Regions from separate parts of the Rhizobium sp. NPDC092011 genome, predicted to be linked through region 1. Evidence: riboswitches for the same ligand, from Rfam matches in the RefSeq annotation. Region 1 holds a riboswitch; each other region holds the start of a gene.
The links. Region 1 has a riboswitch for cobalamin ahead of nrdH (glutaredoxin-like protein NrdH). Riboswitches for the same ligand answer to the same signal wherever they lie in the genome.
Positions count from the first base shown of each region.

Region 2: linked by a shared signal. The riboswitch ahead of ACIQJ2_RS24385 (LysR family transcriptional regulator) and the one ahead of nrdH (glutaredoxin-like protein NrdH) in region 1 are both predicted to bind cobalamin.
Region 3: linked by a shared signal. The riboswitch ahead of ACIQJ2_RS11870 (acyl-CoA thioesterase) and the one ahead of nrdH (glutaredoxin-like protein NrdH) in region 1 are both predicted to bind cobalamin.

Region 1 is NZ_JBIVSO010000001.1:1,362,169-1,368,648, forward strand. It holds gene ACIQJ2_RS06235 (acyltransferase family protein) at 1-12, shown strand, start outside; gene ACIQJ2_RS06240 (hypothetical protein) at 101-1,339, opposite strand; cobalamin riboswitch at 1,502-1,722, shown strand; gene nrdH (glutaredoxin-like protein NrdH) at 1,974-2,195, shown strand; gene nrdI (class Ib ribonucleoside-diphosphate reductase assembly flavoprotein NrdI) at 2,207-2,602, shown strand; gene nrdE (class 1b ribonucleoside-diphosphate reductase subunit alpha) at 2,590-4,743, shown strand; gene nrdF (class 1b ribonucleoside-diphosphate reductase subunit beta) at 4,769-5,743, shown strand; gene ACIQJ2_RS06265 (glycerophosphodiester phosphodiesterase family protein) at 5,917-6,480, shown strand, end outside.
Region 2 is NZ_JBIVSO010000007.1:7,862-14,341, reverse strand. It holds gene ACIQJ2_RS24395 (methionine synthase) at 1-296, opposite strand, end outside; gene ACIQJ2_RS24390 (DUF1852 domain-containing protein) at 324-1,307, opposite strand; cobalamin riboswitch at 1,637-1,847, shown strand; gene ACIQJ2_RS24385 (LysR family transcriptional regulator) at 2,043-2,930, shown strand; gene ACIQJ2_RS24380 (APC family permease) at 3,703-5,487, opposite strand; gene ACIQJ2_RS24375 (DUF1989 domain-containing protein) at 5,731-6,480, shown strand, end outside.
Region 3 is NZ_JBIVSO010000002.1:711,403-717,882, reverse strand. It holds gene pncA (bifunctional nicotinamidase/pyrazinamidase) at 8-631, shown strand; gene ACIQJ2_RS11880 (glycosyltransferase family 4 protein) at 712-1,797, shown strand; gene ACIQJ2_RS11875 (hypothetical protein) at 1,803-3,200, opposite strand; gene ACIQJ2_RS11870 (acyl-CoA thioesterase) at 3,478-4,263, opposite strand; cobalamin riboswitch at 4,367-4,562, opposite strand; gene ACIQJ2_RS11865 (LysR substrate-binding domain-containing protein) at 4,606-5,496, opposite strand; gene ACIQJ2_RS11860 (SDR family oxidoreductase) at 5,621-6,325, shown strand.

The DNA.
Region 1 (6,480 bases):
CGCTTCGCCTGAGCTAGCCGAGCGATGGAACCGGCCGTGACGGCCGGTTTCCTTCATGTGGCTGGGACGATGTCAGTTGCGCTGGGGAGGTTGCGCGATCTCAGTGGGTCGCGCCCGATCCTCCGGCGGCGACAATGGCAAAGGGCTGTCCTTCCACGGGAATATTGCCGACCTCCTTCAAGGTTTCGGCATCGATCAGACGCACCTCGCTGTGACGGGGATCGGTTATGGCGATGAGATTGCCGGCAACGGCCAGACGCGGCCGCGGATCGCGCCAATGGCCATCCTTGCTGTAGGGCTCGGTCACGCTCTCGGACTTTGCGATCACGCCGTCGACCGTGTCGATGAGATGCAGTTTTCCTTCTTCCGTCAGGACGTAGGCATGCCGTGGCTTCGCCGGATCCAGCACGAAGTCCACGCGCCGCGTCGGTAGCTCGATCAGCCTATAGGGATTGGCTTTATCATCGGGGTCGATCAGGACGATAGTCTGTTCGCCGTAGTTGCCAAGGAAGAATTGCATGGACGTGCCGCCGAGCAAGGTCGAGACCTTGCCTTTCGGCATCGCCGTGCCGTAGGCGAGCATGTCGACCTTCGGACCGTCGATCCCGCCGGGGCGTACGATGAGGACGCCTTCCTCGCAGCCGAAGGCGACCAGCCGGGCAGATGTCGCTTCGCCATGCAGTCCGGTGCAGGGCGCGACTTGTCCTACCTGCTGGCCCGCGCGATCGAGTACCCGCAGACCGAGACGCGGCGGCAGCTCGCCTTCTTTCACGGCTAAGTCCATGTTGGGCACCGACACGAGCAGATGGTTGCCCATTGGCACGGCGACACCATGATGGGCCGCGGTGGTGCCGAAAGCCCGAATGTCGGCTTTGCCCTCGGCAAGATCGGTTTCCGACAGGAGGTCGAACTTGCCGCCGCGATCATAGAAGATCGCTACATCGTTTGCATGGCTCACCACATGGCCAGGTTTTTCTCCCTTCACCACGGTTGCAAGCAGTTTCGGGTCGGAAAGCTTGATATCGCGATGATCGCCATGATCGGAAAGCGATATGCCTGTGTCGATGGCATGCACCACATTCTTGTCGCCCTGTACGGCAAAGACGGTTTTGCCGGTTTGGGTGAGCGAAAGCGCGGCATATCCGTCGATGTCGAAGCGGCCTATTTCGCGGCCGCTCCGAACATCGAATGCGCGAACAATCGGCAGGCTATGATCGGCGACAAATAACCTCCAGCTTTCCGCCGTGTTCTCTTCTTCGGCGAGGGAGGGAAATGGAAATAGCAATGCGCACGCCAGCGAGGAGGCGGCCAGGAGGGTTGCAGAGCGGGAGCAAAACATGGGTGATCCTTTATGTAATAACATTACATGCCTATTGTTATAAAGTAACATCTGAGTTGTCCAGCCCCGCAGATGCAGGGATTGGTGGTGCTATCCACATATTATCAACACTGAAATTGGAGCAGGCGCGCGGAACCAGTTGACGCAATTTTAACCTCATATACTATATATAGTGTTCGAGGTTCCTTCGATTCGCAAGGATTGGAGGCGAAGATGGGAATCCGGTCGACGGACATGATGGTCGTCAAGCCGGAGCTGCCCCCGCAACTGTGAGCGGCGAGCGTTCGTTCGACATGGCCACTGGGACACATGTGTCTTGGGAAGGCAAGATCGGATGCTGCGACCCGCGAGCCAGGAGACCTGCCTCGAGCATAGCGTCCACGGGCGGGGTGTCCGGGTGGCGAGCGGGGAACTGTGCGGCATGACCGCCGGCGTCTTCGCTCCCGCGAATGCCCCGCATGAATTACTTCGGGGTGAAGTCCATGTTTTTGAGTACCCATATTCGGCTACGTGAATGACGGTCGTTTAAGCGACCGACCGCGCGCCGCATCCGTCTTCATTTTCATCCTGCAATGCGGGCATCGTCTGGTGCCCGAACACTTTCGCACGCCTATAAGACACACGAGGACATCCAATGAGCATTACCGTCTACAGCAAGCCCGCCTGCGTTCAATGCACCGCGACCACCCGCGCGCTCGACCGCCAGGGTATCGATTACACCATCATTGACGTGTCCACCGATAACGCCGCCTACGAGCTGGTGCAGGGCCTCGGCTACCGTCAGGTACCGGTCGTCATCGCCGGTGAGCAGCACTGGGCCGGTTTTCGTCCTGACATGATCAGCGCCCTCGCCTGAGGAGTTGGGCGGTGGGTGAGCTCGTCTATTTTTCCAGCAGATCCGAGAACACTCATCGCTTTGTTGCCAAGCTTGCCTTGCCGGCCGCTCGTATCCCGCTGTCAGCGGGGGAGGAGCTTCGAGCTACCCGCCCTTATGTCCTCATCGTGCCGACCTATTGCGGCGAAGGAGGCAAGGGTGCCGTGCCCAAGCAGGTGATCCGTTTCCTCAACGATGCGGATAACCGTTCGAACATCCGCGGGGTCATCGCCGCGGGCAACAGCAACTTCGGGGCGACCTACGGTATCGCCGGCGACATTATCTCTACCAAATGCAAAGTGCCGTTTCTGTATCGGTTCGAGCTTTTGGGAACGGAGGAGGATGTCGCCAATGTCAGACACGGATTGGAACGATTTTGGACACGCTAACGCTTGACCGGCCAGCGAAGGCCACGGAAACGGCATTGGACTATCACGCCCTCAACGCCATGCTGAATCTCTATGACGAGCAGGGGATGATCCAGCTCGACAAGGACCGCATGGCGGCCAAGCAGTATTTCCTTCAGCACGTCAATCAGAACACCGTCTTCTTCCATAATCTGCGGGAGAAGCTGGATTACCTGGTGACTGAGGGGTACTACGAGCAAGAGGTGCTGGATCAGTATTCGTTCAATTTCGTGCGTGATCTCTTCGATCACGCCTATGCGAAGAAGTTCCGTTTTCCGACGTTCCTCGGTGCTTTCAAATATTACACCAGCTACACGCTGAAGACCTTCGACGGCAAGCGCTATCTGGAGCGCTACGAAGACCGCATCTGCATGGTGGCGCTGGCGCTGGCACAAGGCAACGAAGCCCTGGCCAAGGACATGGTCGACGAGATCATCTCTGGCCGCTTTCAGCCGGCGACGCCGACCTTCCTCAATGCCGGCAAAAAGCAGCGCGGCGAGCTCGTCTCGTGCTTCCTGCTGCGGGTCGAGGACAATATGGAATCGATCGCACGCGGCATCAATTCCGCGCTGCAGCTTTCCAAGCGCGGCGGCGGCGTGGCGCTATCGCTGACCAACATCCGCGAGGCCGGTGCACCGATCAAGCAGATCGAGAACCAGTCCTCCGGCATCATCCCTGTGATGAAGCTGCTCGAGGATTCCTTCTCCTACGCCAACCAGCTTGGAGCCCGCCAGGGAGCTGGTGCCGTCTATCTCAATGCCCACCATCCCGACATCATGCGCTTCCTCGATACCAAGCGCGAAAATGCCGACGAGAAGATCCGTATCAAGACCCTGTCGCTCGGTGTCGTCGTTCCGGATATCACCTTCGAACTCGCGAAGAACAATGACGATATGTACCTGTTCTCGCCTTACGATGTGGAGCGCATTTACGGCGTCCCCTTCACTGAAATTTCGGTGACCGAAAAATATCGCGAAATGGTCGCCGACAGCCGCATCAAGAAGAAGAAGATCAAGGCGCGCGATTTCTTCCAGGTCATCGCCGAGATCCAGTTCGAGAGCGGCTATCCGTACATCATGTTCGAGGACACGGTGAACAAGGCCAATCCGATCGCCGGACGCATCACCATGAGCAATCTCTGCTCGGAAATTCTGCAGGTGAGCGAAGCCAGCAAGTATAATGATGACCTTTCCTACGAGCACATGGGCAAGGACATCTCCTGCAACCTGGGTTCGCTGAATATTGCCGCGGCGATGGATTCCGCCGATTTCGGCAAGACCATCGAAACCTCCATTCGGGCGCTGACGGCCGTCTCGGACATGAGCCATATCTCCTCCGTGCCTTCGATCGAAAAGGGCAATGACGACAGCCATGCTATCGGCCTTGGCCAGATGAACCTGCACGGTTATCTCGCCCGCGAACGCATCTTCTACGGCTCTGAAGAGGGTGTCGATTTCACCAATATGTATTTCTATACGGTGACTTACCACGCGGTCCGCGCCTCGAACCTCCTGGCGATCGAGCGGGGAACGAGCTTCAAGGGCTTCGAGAATTCGAAATACGCCTCCGGCGAATACTTCGATAAATATACGCAGCAGGAATGGGCGCCGGCGACGGAACGGGTCAAGCAGCTCTTCGAAGAGGCCGGTATCCACATCCCGACGCAAGAAGACTGGCTTGAGCTGAAGACGTCGGTCATGACATCTGGCCTTTATAACCAGAACCTGCAGGCCGTGCCCCCAACGGGCTCGATCTCCTACATCAACCACTCGACCTCTTCGATCCACCCGATCGTTTCCAAGATCGAGATCCGCAAGGAAGGCAAGATCGGCCGCGTCTATTATCCGGCCGCCTTCATGACCAACGACAATCTTGACTACTACCAGGACGCCTACGAGATCGGACCGGAAAAGATCATCGATACCTATGCGGCGGCCACCCAGCATGTCGACCAGGGCCTGTCGCTGACGCTGTTCTTCCGTGATACCGCGACCACCCGCGATATCAACAAGGCGCAGATCTACGCCTGGAAGAAGGGTATCAAGACCATCTACTACATCCGTCTTCGCCAGATGGCGCTGTCCGGCACCGAGGTGCAGGGCTGCGTTTCCTGCGCCCTCTGATTTCCGGTTTGAGAAGGACATTCCCGTGAACATGCAATTCAAGCCGGCAAGCCGTATCCGTGCGATCAACTGGAACCGCATCGACGACGACAAGGATCTCGAAGTCTGGAACCGCCTGACCGGCAATTTCTGGCTGCCTGAAAAAGTGCCGTTGTCGAACGACATCCCGTCCTGGGCGACGCTGAAACCGGAGGAGCAGCAGCTCACCATCCGCGTCTTCACCGGTCTGACCCTGCTCGACACGATCCAGAACGGCGTCGGCTCGGTCAAGCTGATGGCCGATGCCGCTACGCCACATGAAGAGGCCGTTCTTTCGAACATCTCCTTCATGGAGGCGGTACATGCGCGCTCCTACTCGTCGATTTTTTCGACGCTGTGCCTGACGCCTGACGTGGATGACGCCTATCGCTGGTCGGAGGAGAATGAGTTTCTGCAGCGCAAGTCGGCGCTGATCATGGAGCAATATGCATCCGGCGATCCGCTGAAGAAGAAGGTCGCCAGCGTCTTCCTCGAAAGCTTCCTGTTCTATTCGGGCTTCTATCTGCCGATGTTCTGGTCGAGCCGCGCCAAGCTCACCAACACCGCCGACATGATCCGCCTTATCATTCGCGATGAAGCCGTGCACGGCTACTATATCGGCTACAAATTCCAGCGCGGGCTGGAGCGGCTTTCGGAAGACCGCAAGCAGGAGATCAAGGATTTTGCCTTCGACCTGCTGCTCGAACTTTACGACAACGAGGCGAAATATACCGAAGCGCTCTACGACGGCGTTGGCCTCACCGAAGACGTCAAGAAGTTCCTGCATTACAACGCCAACAAGGCGTTGATGAACCTCGGCTACGAGGCACTGTTCCCCGCCGAGGCCTGCAAGGTCAATCCGGCGATCCTTTCGGCGCTCTCGCCGAATGCCGACGAGAACCACGACTTCTTCTCCGGTTCCGGTTCGTCCTACGTCATCGGGAAGGCTGTTGCGACCGAGGATGAGGACTGGGATTTCTGAGGGGCGGCCTAGCCGCTCAAGGACATGGAATGCCAGATGAGTTCCGATCGCAGCCGTGAGGCTGCGATTGTCGCTTTGGGCTCACCGTCACGACGCGATCATGTGCCGCGTGCTTTGCAGCACTGACAAAGTCCTATGCTACGTCCCGGCTTCCGTGAGGCCAAGGACGTGTCATGAATTACATCGATTATATAGCCGACCCCGCGCGCGACTGCGCGATCATCGTTCATCGCGGGCTATGGCGTGCGGCACCGGAAAACAGCTTGCTGGCGATAGAGCAGGCGATTTCCGCTGGCTATGATGTGGTCGAGATCGACGTAAGACGCAGCAGCGACGGAGAGCTTGTTCTCCTGCACGACGATACGCTCGAACGAATGACGGGCCTCAACAAACAGCCCGAGGCGCTAACATGGCGGCAGTTGCGGAGCCTTGCCTTGCGCGATCGCGATGGGGGCGAGGCGAACCCGATGACGAGGGAGACGCTGCCGGGCCTGAGGGATGTCTTCGATCTCACCCGAGACCGAATTTTCGTCCATCTCGATGTCAAGCACAGGCACACGATCCCAGATGTAATTGCATGCGCCCGCGCCATGGGCGTGGATCAACAAGTCGATTTCTGGGGTAACCTGAAGACTGAGGAGGATCTGGCATGGATCCGCGCGAATGTGTCGTCGCAGGCTGTTCCCTTCATGGCAAAAACCCGCCTCGAGGCGCCGGATGCCGCAAGGCAGCTGGAC
Region 2 (6,480 bases), on a different contig from region 1:
GGGACGCTCGCATCATAGCGATCCCGAATTCTGACGGTCTCGCGTTTTTCGAAATCAACCCCATCGAGATGCTCGATGAAGGTGGTCACGAAATGTTGGCGCGTCTGCTCGCCGTCGCTGACGATATCGATCCCTGCCTGCCGTTGATCGTCCAAGGATAAGCGCAAGGCGTCCTGTTTGCCCTCGATCAATTCCTCATCCTGCAATTTCCAGGGCGACCAGAGTTTTTCCGGCTCTGCAAGCCACGAGGGCTTTGGCAAGCTGCCGGCGGTTGACGTGGGCAACAGTGTTTTCATGATAGGCGGCCTTATGTTTCTGGTTCGTCAAATGGCGTGATTGGCAGACCATTGCTCAAGAACGGTCTTGTATGGTTTGATGAAGTGCTCCTCAGCAAACCTTCCCTGCTCAACAGCCAGCCGGCTACGCTCTTCGCGATCGTAGACAATACGGGTCAGTGAATAATCCTGATGCTTGAGACTTGGCTGATAACAGGCCCCTGCCGCGGAATTGGCGTTGTAGATCTCGGGCCGGTAAATCTTCTGAAAAGTCTCCATCGTACTGATGGTGCTGATGAGCTCGAGATTGGTATAGTCATCGAGCAGATCGCCGAGAAAATAAAAGGCAAAAGGCGCAACGCTATTCGGCGGCATGAAGAAGCGAACCTGCAGCCCCATTTTTTGGAAGTAGAGATCGGTCGACGACAATTCATCCTGCTGGTATTCGACGCCCAATACAGGATGCTGATTTCCAGTCCGACGGTATGTCTTGCTGCTTGAGGCGCTCAGACATATGACCGGCGGCTTGTGAAAATGCTCTTTGTAGGCATCAGAATTCACAAAACATTTGAACAGGTTGCCATGCAACTCGCCAAAATTCTCTGGCATGCCGAATGCGGCGCGATCCTTGTTGTACTCCGGCAGAACGACGCTGAAGTCGTAATCTCGGACGTAAGAGGAGAAATTATTCCCGACGATACCCTCGATGCGTTCGTTGGTCTTTCGATCAACGATGTTCGTTTTCAATATTTCGATCAGGGGGAAGGCATCATTGTTGCCTTCAGTAGCAATAGCCATTTCAACCGAAATGATTTCGAGTTCGACGCAATAGCGATCGCCTTTGGGATTATCCCAATGCGCCAGGGCGTTGAAACGATTATCAATCATCTTCAGGGCATTGCGGAGGTTTTCCTGACGGCTCTCCCCTCTCGCCAAATTGGCAAAGTTGGTCGTGATACGCGTGTTTTCTGAGGGGCGATAGTCCTCATCAAAAGTAATTCTCTTAATATTGAAATTGAATCGTTTATTCATCGCGATCGGACGTCCTATATCCCGATATAGATCCTGAGTCTTTTGATACATGATTCAGGATACACCGGATATTATTTGCCATTGCTTCAGCCGGCAGCCTTTGTGCTATCCGGACTTGAGAGCGTTGTGCGTTTTATGCCTGACACATCCATTAAGTAACAATGGTATTATCTCACGGAAGCATGAGCCGTGTTCATGATTTGCCGTAAGAGCCGCCTTAAAAGACGGCGCAGATAAAGGCGGACAGAAAAGTCATCCGCTTCGAACCCCGTAACAATCACTTCCTTGTATTCCGGTGATGAACGCCTTGACCACGCAAGCGACATAAGACATTGGTTCGTCATCGTGGTTCTGCGGACGGGAGTCCGGAGCTAAGAGGGAATTCGGTGAGGGTTTTGATCACAGCCTGAATCCGAAGCTGCCCCCGCAACTGTAAGCGGCGAGCGAACGTCCATCCATGTCACTGAGGCGCGCCTCGGGAAGGCGGACGAAAGCAACGACCCGCAAGCCAGGAAACCTGCCGCGATAGATAACGTCCACGGGCGGGGTGTCCCGGAGTGCCGCTTTCGCGTTCGGTACCCCTGTGCCGTCGTCTCTGCGTCATGCCGCCGCCTTGCCGAAACTTATGGTAATGCCAATGACAGAGACCGCGACGATAGAAAAGCCTGCCCAGCCCGCCTCGACAACCAAGCTCGTCGATACCGTCCTTCCCATTGGCGAAGGGCGGGCGTGACAATGCTGGACAGGCAACATCTGTCGATCCTGCGTGAAGTCGACCGCATGGGCAGCCTGACGGCTGCAGCGGAGCGGCTGAACGTCTCCCAGTCTGCCCTTAGCCACACGATCCGCAAGCTCGAAGAACGCTATGGCGTGGCGATGTGGGAAAAGGATGGCCGCACCCTTCGTCTCACCGAGGCCGGCCGCTACATCCTGACGCTTGCGCAGCGCGTTCTCCCCCAGATCGAAAGGGCTGAGGATGTCCTGTCGGATTATCGCCACGGCCAGCGAGGCTCTCTCAAGATCGGCATGGAATGCCATCCGTGCCACCAGTGGCTTATGGGTGTCACAAAGCCCTATCTCATGGAATGGCCGGATGTGGGCCTGGAGCTGACGACATCATTTGCCTTCGGTGGCGTTGCCGCTCTCACCGGATACGAAATCGACATCCTGATCACACCGGATCCGATCGAGATGCCCGCAATTCACTATCTGCCAGTGTTCGACTACGAATTGGTGCTTGCCGTTCCGGCCGACCATCCGCTGGCGCTGAAGCGTCATGCCGAACCTGCTGACCTGCTGGATGAGACGCTGTTCACCTATCCGGTACCGCCGGAGCGGCTGGATGTCTTCACGCAATTCCTAGTGCCCGCCAATTGTCGCCCGCGCCATCATCGGAATGTTGAAACGACTGAAATGATGCTTCAACTCGTGGCGGCAGGTCGCGGGGTTAGCGCCATTCCTGACTGGTTGGTGCGTCGGGAGGCGGCAGCACTGGGTGTCCGGCCAGTCCGCATCGGCCAGCACGGCATCAAAAAAAGCATCCACCTCGGATTAAGAGATGGCGACGACACTGTCGATTTCATCGCCGGGTTTCTCGCGACGTCGCGCCAGGCATCGGCCTAAAGCTGCAATAGTCATGACGGCATCGGCGCAGTGGAGCTTGCCGATCTCGATCGGTTCGCCACCTAGGCTGCGCCGATGACTTTGGCTATCGCGGGAGGAGTAGATCCAGCCGCCATATTCCAATGGGCAAACACCTCGAGAGTGCCGATTTCGATAAGCCGTGACAAACCGCCGGCGCATTCATCGGCCGGCCGTGTTTTTCCGGCAGGAAGTGCGAGGCAATCTTATGATGGCCAGGACCCCGCGTTCGTCGGCATAAAGAGCCGCGGGTTCGCAATGCATGTCCAAGCCACATGGTGCGACAGGTGTTCCCCCGGAAATGGATATCCGGATCGCACAAGACGGTACAAGTGTGATTGAGACAACTGCTCTCTAAGGAGTTCGAACCCCTGGCCCGCTGGTCATGCGGCAGGATGGCGGTGCTCAGTGTTTGAACGCTTTAGGCCAACGCGGGCGACCGCAACAGCTTAAAGAATATCTTCTCTCAAGGTTGCTCCATCGTCTTCTGCGACGACTCCCACGGTTCACCTCCTCCACCATCCGCTGGCTCGGCGGAAATGAAGCCGCACCGCGTGAACGATGATGCCGGCTCGAAAGCGATGCCGGCGGTAGATGGGTCAAGATCTCTCATCCCCATCATCGCTGATCAGATTCGAAGTTCCTATAAGGTTGGGATGTCAGGTAGTTCATGTCCCCATACAAAGACAGGATCCTATAAAGCCTGCTCCGCTGTGGCGAGCCACAGCGGAGCAGTCGTTATCATTGCTCTATTTCAAGCCGGCAATTGGAAGGCCCAATTGGCAATCAGCACGATGGCGAGGCCTCCAACCAGGGCCAGATATGGCAGAATTCCCGCCTTCTTCACGCCGAGGTCCTGGCCAACAAGACCCAGATCGTCCATAGCCCCGGCCGGGAATTTGCCGCCGTCACGCACATAATGCCGGTAGGCGAACACTGGCAGGATCAGGGCGGCAAAAGCAAAGCCGATCCAGAGTGCGTTGGCATAGCCCCAAACCTTGGCGCCTGCACCGAGGAAGAGCGCGTTGACGAAAGCCAGAACGGTGTTGAGACCGATCAGCCAGGACGGTGCCTTCCACGGACGCTCGACATGGCCGGAATCCATGCGGTGGATCCAGCCGGAGTTGAGATTGAGGAAGTTGAAGATGATGTAGCCGACGTTGGAGACGGCAAGTACGAAGAAATAGCCACTTGTGTCGGATGCAATGGCGAGAAGGGAGAGGTTGAAGGCGAAGTCCGTCCACATCGCCCTGGTCGGTGCACCATGCTCGTTCACGTGATCAAGATATTTCGGCAGCCATCCGTCCTTCGAGCCCTGATAGAGCGTGCGCGAAGACCCGGCCATTGCGGTCATGATGGCCAGGAACAGTGCCATGATCATCAGGATCACGAGGAGCTGGGTGACTATGCGGCCGGCACCGATCAGGCCGCCGAGCGCTTCGGCGACACCGGTGCCGTCGACGATACCGGGCGCCAGCATGCCAGCGTGGCCGAGCACGCCCTGGAAAGCAAAGGGCACCAGGAAGAAGAAGATGCAGCAGGCAAGACCCGAATAAAAGATCGCCTTGAAGGTGTCGGTCTTCGGATTTTTAAGTTCTCGAGTGTAGCAGACCGCGGTTTCAAACCCGTAGGTCGACCAGGCGGCAATGTAGAGACCACCCAGGAAAAGCGTCCAGCCACCATTGCTCCAGGTTCCATCTGTCCCGGCATAGGCGGCCGTCGGCGGCACCAGACCGGTGACGTTGCTGGAGACGATCTGGCCGCTGACAATTGGATAGATGCCAATGATAAGCAGCGGGACGAGGACGATGATCGCCAGCCATTTCTGCACACTTGCCGTCTCGGAGATACCGCGGTGCTGGATTGCAAATATGATCAGCATCAGAATGCCACCGATGAAGAAGGTGGCGTTGATGTTGGCCATTGCGAGGAATGGAATATTGAAGCTGACGAGAGACCAGTTGCGAATGGCAGGCGTCAAAGCGGCGACGCCATCGGCGCTCAGTAGCGCTTTTACTGCATCTTGCGGCGATGTGCCGGCATGGGCCGTAATGTATTCGGCGACACGCGGGCTATCGACTGCAACCGACGTCGCATGGGCAGTGATCCAACTCAGCACCGCTTGCGAATCCGCGGCCGGGATCGGGAAAAAGGCATTGAGAATATAACCGGCTGCGATGGCACAGCCGAGCGACAGCACCGGCGACCATGCGAACCAGTTGCACCAGACCGAAAGCGGCGCGATGAACTTCGAATAGCGCAGCCATGCCGTTGCGCCATAGACCGATGCACCGCCTGACTTGTTGGCGAACATGCCGGCAATCTCGGCATAGGTAAAAGACTGCAGGAACCCCATGACCATCGAAATGATCCAGACGACGAAGGCAAGCTTGCCTGTCGTGCCGGCGATGCCGCCGATGGAGAAGAGAACAAGTGGCGGCACGCCCGCAGCCACCCAGAACGCGCCCTTCCAGTCGAGCGCGCGTATAAGCTTACCTTCGGTGCCAGCGGAAACGCCGGCGTCCACAATATCCGTCATTGGTGATATTCCCCATCTTTGTTCCGGACGTATCTTCGTACGTCTCCCTGAACGTGCCTCCCATGGCATTACGGGGCTTGCTGGAGGTTTTCATGAGCCGAGTCTGTGCGCGGGTTCCAGATGCATGCCCTTTATGCATAGTGAAGATATTTTCTTTTTAGTCAACATCACTTTACTTTCGGACGGCATTTTGTCAGCATGATTCCAGTGTGGTGAGGCACATCAATTTCCCGAGAGGGCTATATGCGAGATCTCCATCCGCCGATCGCCGGAATTCGGCCCGTGTCGGCAAGTACTATCCGCTATCCAGGCATTTCGACACTGCCGCACGACACCGAACGCTATCGTTGCAAGGGGGGTGGTACGCTGGTCTTGCGTGTGGAACCCGGCGATCGCGCAACACTGCGCGACTGCGAGGGCGGCCAGGTATGCGAGCTCGCCTTCCTCGACGATAAGGGTCGTTTTCAGTCCGAAGGATTGGGTACCGCCTTTAACTGCGAAGCCGAGGGATTGAAATCCATCCTGTCCTCCGGAGAGGAGAGCGCCTCACGTGTGCGTGCGGCGCTGCAACGACGCGGCGCCGATATCGCCTCTGCGGGGGCACTACGCCTCTTCGGCGAAGCCTCTCCGCCGGGCAGCCGGGCCGAGTTCACCATTGCTCTCAAGGGTTTGCTGATCGTCTGCGCTCCCGGGGCGTCCATGTCGCCGGAGGCACAGGACACGGCAACACCCGTTGAAGTGAGGATCAGGCGTGCGACGATCCTGCGGGATTACATCTCCGCCCTGCCCGAACCGCTCGCCGACCCGATAGAGGATATCCGCATCAGAGCGGCAACCGCGTCAGCCTATTTCGTGCGTGCCGGAGAATTCATCCAGATCATCGATGTCTACGGGCGGCAATGCACGGATTTTCAGGCCTTTTCTGCCCGCAAGGTGGACAAGGGGTTGGACCTTGCGCTCGACTCCACCGTCACCCGCACCCTGCTCGGCCGC
Region 3 (6,480 bases), on a different contig from region 1:
AGGCCCCATGAAAGCACTGCTGCTCATCGACATCCAGAACGGCTTCTGCCCGGGTGGCAACCTGCCCGTCCCGGAAGGAGATCAGGTGGTACAGGTTGCCAACAAGCTGATCGACAGCGGCAAATATGATCTCATCGTCGCATCACAGGACTGGCATCCGGCCGGCCACGGCAGCTTCGCATCGGCCCATCCCGGCAAAAAACCTTTCGAAATGGGCACGCTCTCCGGCAAGCCACAGATGATGTGGCCCGACCACTGCGTCCAGAATACCGAAGACGCTCGCTTCCATCCGGCACTCCACGTCGATGCCGTCGACTTTATCCAGCAGAAGGGTCAGAATCCGGCGGTCGACAGCTATTCGGCCTTCCGCGACAACGATCAGGCTGCACTTACGGGCCTGGCCGCCTATCTACGCGGCAAGGGCGTGACCGCGCTCGACCTTTGCGGACTTGCAACCGACTACTGCGTTAAATTCTCCGCAATCGACGCGGTCGAGATGCTTTCCGGCGTTACAGTCCGCTTCATCGAGGACGCAAGCCGCGGGATCGATCCCGCCGGCGTCAAGGCTGCGATCGAAGAGATGCGGACGCGCGGCGTCGCCACGATCGACAGCAGGGACGCGCTTGCCTAAAATCAGGCAGGCGGAGCTAAACCTTCTCTAAGGAAACTAATGCAGACTGGCCCCGATCAATGACATACCGGGGCGTTCGAGTGCAATCGATTACCATCAACGGGCGATTTCTCAGCCAGCCATTATCCGGCGTACAACGCTTTGCACGCGAATTGACGCTGGCGCTTGACCGCAAGATCGCCGCAGGTGCGGTACCGTCTACGTTGAAGGGTGCAAGATGGCGCTTGGCGGTGCCGCGCCATACGCGCGTCGACATCGGTCTTTCCGCCATAGAAGTCGATTCTTTCGGCTCAGGCCCCGGTCATATTTGGGAACAGACATCTCTGCTTTCGCGATCGCGCGGCAGCCGGCTGATCGGCTTCGGCGGCAGCGGTCCTCTCCTGCATCGCCGCCAAATGGTGGTCATCCATGACGCGACCATCTTCCGGCACCCGCAATCCTTCAAACGCAGCTACCGCATGCTGCATGGCGCCCTCGGCACGGTGCTCACCCGCACCGCCAAGATCGGCACGGTCTCGGAGTTTTCGCGCGACGAACTTGCCTCCGTTTTCCGGGTCCCCGCAAGCGGCATCGATGTGGTCTACAATGCCGTCGATCACTTCGCCGCCATTCAACCCGATGAGGCCATCATCCAGCGGCTCGGATTACAGACCAACGGCTTCTTCCTTCTCGTCGGTACGATGAAGCCGAACAAGAATCTCGATTTCGCCATTCGCGCCTTCGAAACCCTTGGCGATGAAAACCAGAAACTCGTGGTTGTCGGCGGCACAGCTCCGACCGTGTTCGAGGCCGACGGGCCGCAGTCCAGTGACAGGCAGCTCTTTCCCGGTCGCCTCACGGATGCAGAGATCGCCGCGCTGGAACGACATGCCACGGCCTTCGTCTTTCCCAGCCTCTATGAAGGCTTCGGCATTCCGCCGCTCGAAGCCATGACGCAGGGTTGCCCGGTGCTGGCCGCCGATATCCCCGCTGTCCGCGAAGCCTCGGGCGATGCTGCGCTCTACTTCGATCCCACCAGGCAGGACGAGCTTGTCGCCGCCATGCAGAGGATTGCCGCAGACGGCGCTTTGCGTGAGGATCTGCGCCGACGCGGCCACGAGAATGTCGCGCGCTTCTCCTGGAACAGCAGTGCGGAGCGTGTGCTATCCATGCTGGAGGCCCTCTGACGGATCTAACTTCGGGCTTGCGGCCGGAACATCGTGACGAAATAGCTGTGAAGGCCGAGCACGCAGAACACAGCGCCACCGACAACGCCAATCGTCACCGATATCCAAAGTGAATACTCAAAGCCGGCCGTTGCAAGTACCGGCACGGCGAGACCGATGGCGGAGAAAATGACCGGCCGCCAGATGAAGCTGAAGGGCAGCAAAGTGAGCACCTTCACCCCGATCGCCATTGCCACCAGCGCACCGATCATACCGCCGAACATGAGCGCCGCATCGTCGAACGAGCCGAAATAGCCGCCAAGCAGCGTCCCGACATTCAGCAGGACGCAATCGACCAAAGCCAACAGGAAAATCATCAGCAATCGGCGCTGAAGGTGCGCAGGCGTCGGCGACATGTTCAATGTCAGGGCGCGGCACACCGAAAGACCGACGACAAAAGGCGCGCCTGCAAGAAATCCGTCGCGCAAGCCAGCCGAAATAACCAGATGCGCCACGGGCTGCAACAGGGCGAAAATGCCGGCCGCGGTCATCAATGTAAGGCCGGTCAGCAGCGAATAGTAATCTCCAAGCTGTTTCCTGAACGCAGGAGTTATACCATCGCGATCATGGGAGGCGACCACATCCGGATATTGAATGGCCTGCAGTGCCGAAACGATCAGCACGAACGGCCGCTGCAGCAGATCGAGCGCCAGCAATGCGCCTGCAGCCCCGCCCGCCCCTAACGCCGCCGTCAGGATCGACTTCAAGCCCAACGGCGCAAGCATACCGAGCACCGAGGCGCTGGCCGCAACGCTGCCATAAACAAAATGCTTGCGGATCAGCGCTGGCTCGAGACGCGCCGCTTCGCGCAGACTGTCGCGGGTCAGAAATATGGCCCACGAGCCGTAGGCAACATAGCCGGCGAGCAACCCTATGATCGTGCAGGTGAAGTTTGGAGTAACCATTGCTCCGGCGAGCGTACCGACGGCAAGAATGGTGGCGCGGGATCCCTGCAGTCGGGAAAAGGCGCGAAACTCCTGGCGAAAGCGCAGCATGGTGAGATGAAGATCGCTTCCGCCCTGCAAAACCGCAACAAGAGCGCCAAGCATCGCAATCTCGCGGGGAACCGAAAAGAAGATCGACGCGGATGCAGCGACCAGGCAGATCATCGCGCATACGGCAAACTCGACGGTCAGCGCCTTTCGCTCCAGTGCTTCGCTCCCGGGCGTCGAACCCGGATAGAAGCGGCTGCAGGCATGGCGGATCCATTCGAAGCAGAAGATCGCCGCAAACTGGCTGATGGTGATGAAAAGCGAGTAGGCCGCGTAATCCGCCGGCGCAAGCAAATGCGCTATTGCGATCAGCAGCCCGAATGCCACGGCCGCCTGATAGAAATATGCCGCCAATGCCACGATCTTTGCCATGCGGTCAGCTAACAGCAAAAGATTGAGAAAAGCGCTAATCCCGGGAAAGCCTTAGGAACCGAATACTAAGGGCCGCGCGCAAGCAGGTGGATGGCAGGCATATGTGCCAAGACGCGCCGGCCACGCCAGATGGCATTTCATTCCTCGAAAATCTGCTCGATCGGCGGAGCCTGGAGCAACGGCGCCAGAGAGACGATCATCTTCCACATCATGCCTTCAACCGCATCGTGATGGATGAGCCAGGGCAATCAGGAAGCACGCACTCGCCGCGTCAAACTCATCGCTCGACGACGACAGGCTTGTGGTTTGCATCAACGGCAACCATCACGAAATGTCCCGTCGCCGTGATATGTCGCTCTCCGCTGAGAAGGTTCTCGGAGTAGAGGACCGTCTGCACTTTCATTGAGGTCCGCCCGATTTCGATGACCTCGGCGCAAACCTCGACAATCTCGCCAACGACGATAGGGCGGGAAAAGTCGATGCGCTCCGAAGACGCCAGTACCGTCAACCTCCCGGAAAGTCTCGATGCGGCAATGAAGGCAGCCTTCGTCATGTAGGCCACCGCTTCGCCGCCAAACATTTTTCCGGCGCTATTGGCCTGATCGGGAAATACAATATCCACCATCGCCGCGCCTTCGCTTCGGGGCGGCTCGGCTTGCGATTTAAGTGGTGGCAATATCCAGTCAGACGCGCTTTGCTCCTCGGGGATCGCAACCATGTGAAAGACGCCGCGTGTGCAAACATGCCGCTCCCGGCCGGCGATGGCCTCCGCAACCATTTCCACCTCGATCGTCAGGGAACGACGCCCGGCCCTGACGGGAAGCGCTGTAAATTCGACGATATGACCGATGCGAGCCGGTTGTCTGAAATCAACCCGTTCGCAAGAGGCGGTCACGAAAGGCGCGCGGCCGTATCTTGTGGCGGAGATGAAGGCGACGCGATCCATCAACGCAAGGCCTGCGCCTCCGAAAAAGGTGCCATGGTGGTTGGTATCGCCTGGAAAGACGATGTCGATCAGTGTTGTGGGAGACTGCGTGTGAACCCCGGAAGGCGTATTTGACATAAGAGCACTACCATCTCGATTGGAAGGCAGGGCAATGGAATGACGCATCGGCGCCGGGCATAGACATGCCGGTCGCAAAGCGGCACACCGGGACACCCCGCCCGTGGACGTTATCTGTAGCGGCAGGTCTCCTGGCTCACGGTTCATCACCGCCGTCCGTCTTCCCAAGGAGGCTCCCTCAGTGACATCTTGGACGACGGCTCGCCGCTTACAGTTGCGGGGGCAGCTCCGGCATTGTGACCGGATTCCCTCTTAGCTCCGGACCAAAGGTCCGCAGAACCGTTACAACGCAGCAATGTCCGATGTTCGAGAGCCGGTCAAGGCGTGGCAGGGGCCACCGCCTCATTTCCGTCTCGCCTCTTCACCCAGCCAGGCGATAACCGTCTCCAGGGCCGCCGATTTCCGGTAGCGTGGCCAGACCATGTAAAAATCGGAGGGACCGCTTAGCGATCCCTCGACGATCTGTATCAGGCGCCCTTCAGCCAAGTCTCGGGCAACGAAATCCCGGTTGGCAAGCACGATGCCCTGCCCGGCAATGGCAGCTTCGATGGCGTGTGAGGTCTGGTTGAAACTGATCCCCTTGTAGGGTGCCTGCGCCGCGCCTCCGAAATGCCTGTCGATGAATTCCGGCCAGGAATTATGGGCATCATGCAGAAGCACGTAACCTGCAAGCTCCTCCGAGGTAGTCGGCGGCTTTCGCTCAAGCAGCAGCACCAGGCTGCAAACCGCAATGATTTCCTGCTCGAATAGCAACTCCGTCGCCAGTCCTGGACCGAAGGGTGGTCTGCCATAGCGCACGGCAAGGTCCACCCCATCGGCCTGAAAGCCAGACATGCGCTCCGTCGCGAGAATATGGAGGTCGAGATCCGGATGACGCGCCGTAAAATCCGGCAGGCGTGGGATCAGCCATTTCGATGCGAATGTCGGCGTGGTGCTGATCGTAAGCCTGACGGGCTGTGGCTTAAGATCGCCAGTCGCCTGAGCGATGATTTCAAAGGCACGCCTGATATCGGCGAAATAGCCACGCCCCTCGCCCGTCAAGACAAGACTTCGCGGCATCCGCTCGAACAACTTGACTCCGAGCTCCGCCTCCAGCCCGCGCACCTGCTGGGCCACAGCGCCTTGCGTAACACCGAGTTCCTCGGCGGCAAGCCTGAAGCTATGATGCCGCGCAGATACCTCGAACGCCTTGAGACCATTCAGAGAAGGAAGTTTACCGACTGAGCCATCCATGCGATAGTTTTTCTACTGACAAATAAGAGCGTAACTGCTTCGCCCACGCGCAGGAAAGATGATATTTCATCGGTAAATTTGAGGCAAGAAACTCTATCCGAACGAGATGAAAGAGGAACCGAAAATGTCGATAGAAAAAGTGGCTGTTATCACAGCGGGCGGCAGCGGCATGGGTGCGGAGAGCGCCAGACGCCTTGCTGCCGATGGTTTCAAGGTAGCCATTCTGTCCTCCTCCGGAAAAGGTGAAGCGCTGGCACAAGAGCTTGGCGGCATCGGCATCACGGGCTCGAACCAGTCGAATGACGACCTCAAGCGACTGGTCGACACGACCATGGAGAAATGGGGACGGATCGACGTGCTCGTCAACAGCGCCGGCCACGGCCCCCGCGCTCAGATCCTTGAGATCACCGACGAGCAATGGCACACCGGCCTAGACGTCTATCTAATGAACGTCATCCGTCCGACGCGCCTCGTCGCCCCCATCATGCAGAAGCAGAAGTCCGGCGCGATCGTCAACATCTCCACCGCCTGGGCGTTCGAACCCTCGCCAATGTTCCCGACCTCGGCAGTCTTCCGCGCGGGACTTGCTTCCTACACCAAGATTTTCGCCGACACCTATGCCGCAGACAATGTGCGGATGAACAACGTCCTGCCCGGCTGGATCGATAGCCTCCCGGCAACCGAGGAGCGCCGCGAGACCGTGCCGATGCAGCGTTACGGCACCAGCGCCGAAATCGCCGCCACCGTCGCCTTCCTCGCCTCGGATGGCGCCGGCTACATCACCGGCCAGAACCTCAAGGTCGACGGCGGCTTGACCCGCTCGGTGTAACCTCGACACGAGACGACATCATATCGCATTCGCTCTCCCGGGCCTCGCCTCGGAGAGCGATTTCATTTGGGGTATGCTTTGGGAAGCGAGGCTATATCCAAGGCAGCTACGCGAGGTTTCCAGTTACCAGTCTCGCACCTGCAATATCATCCTCC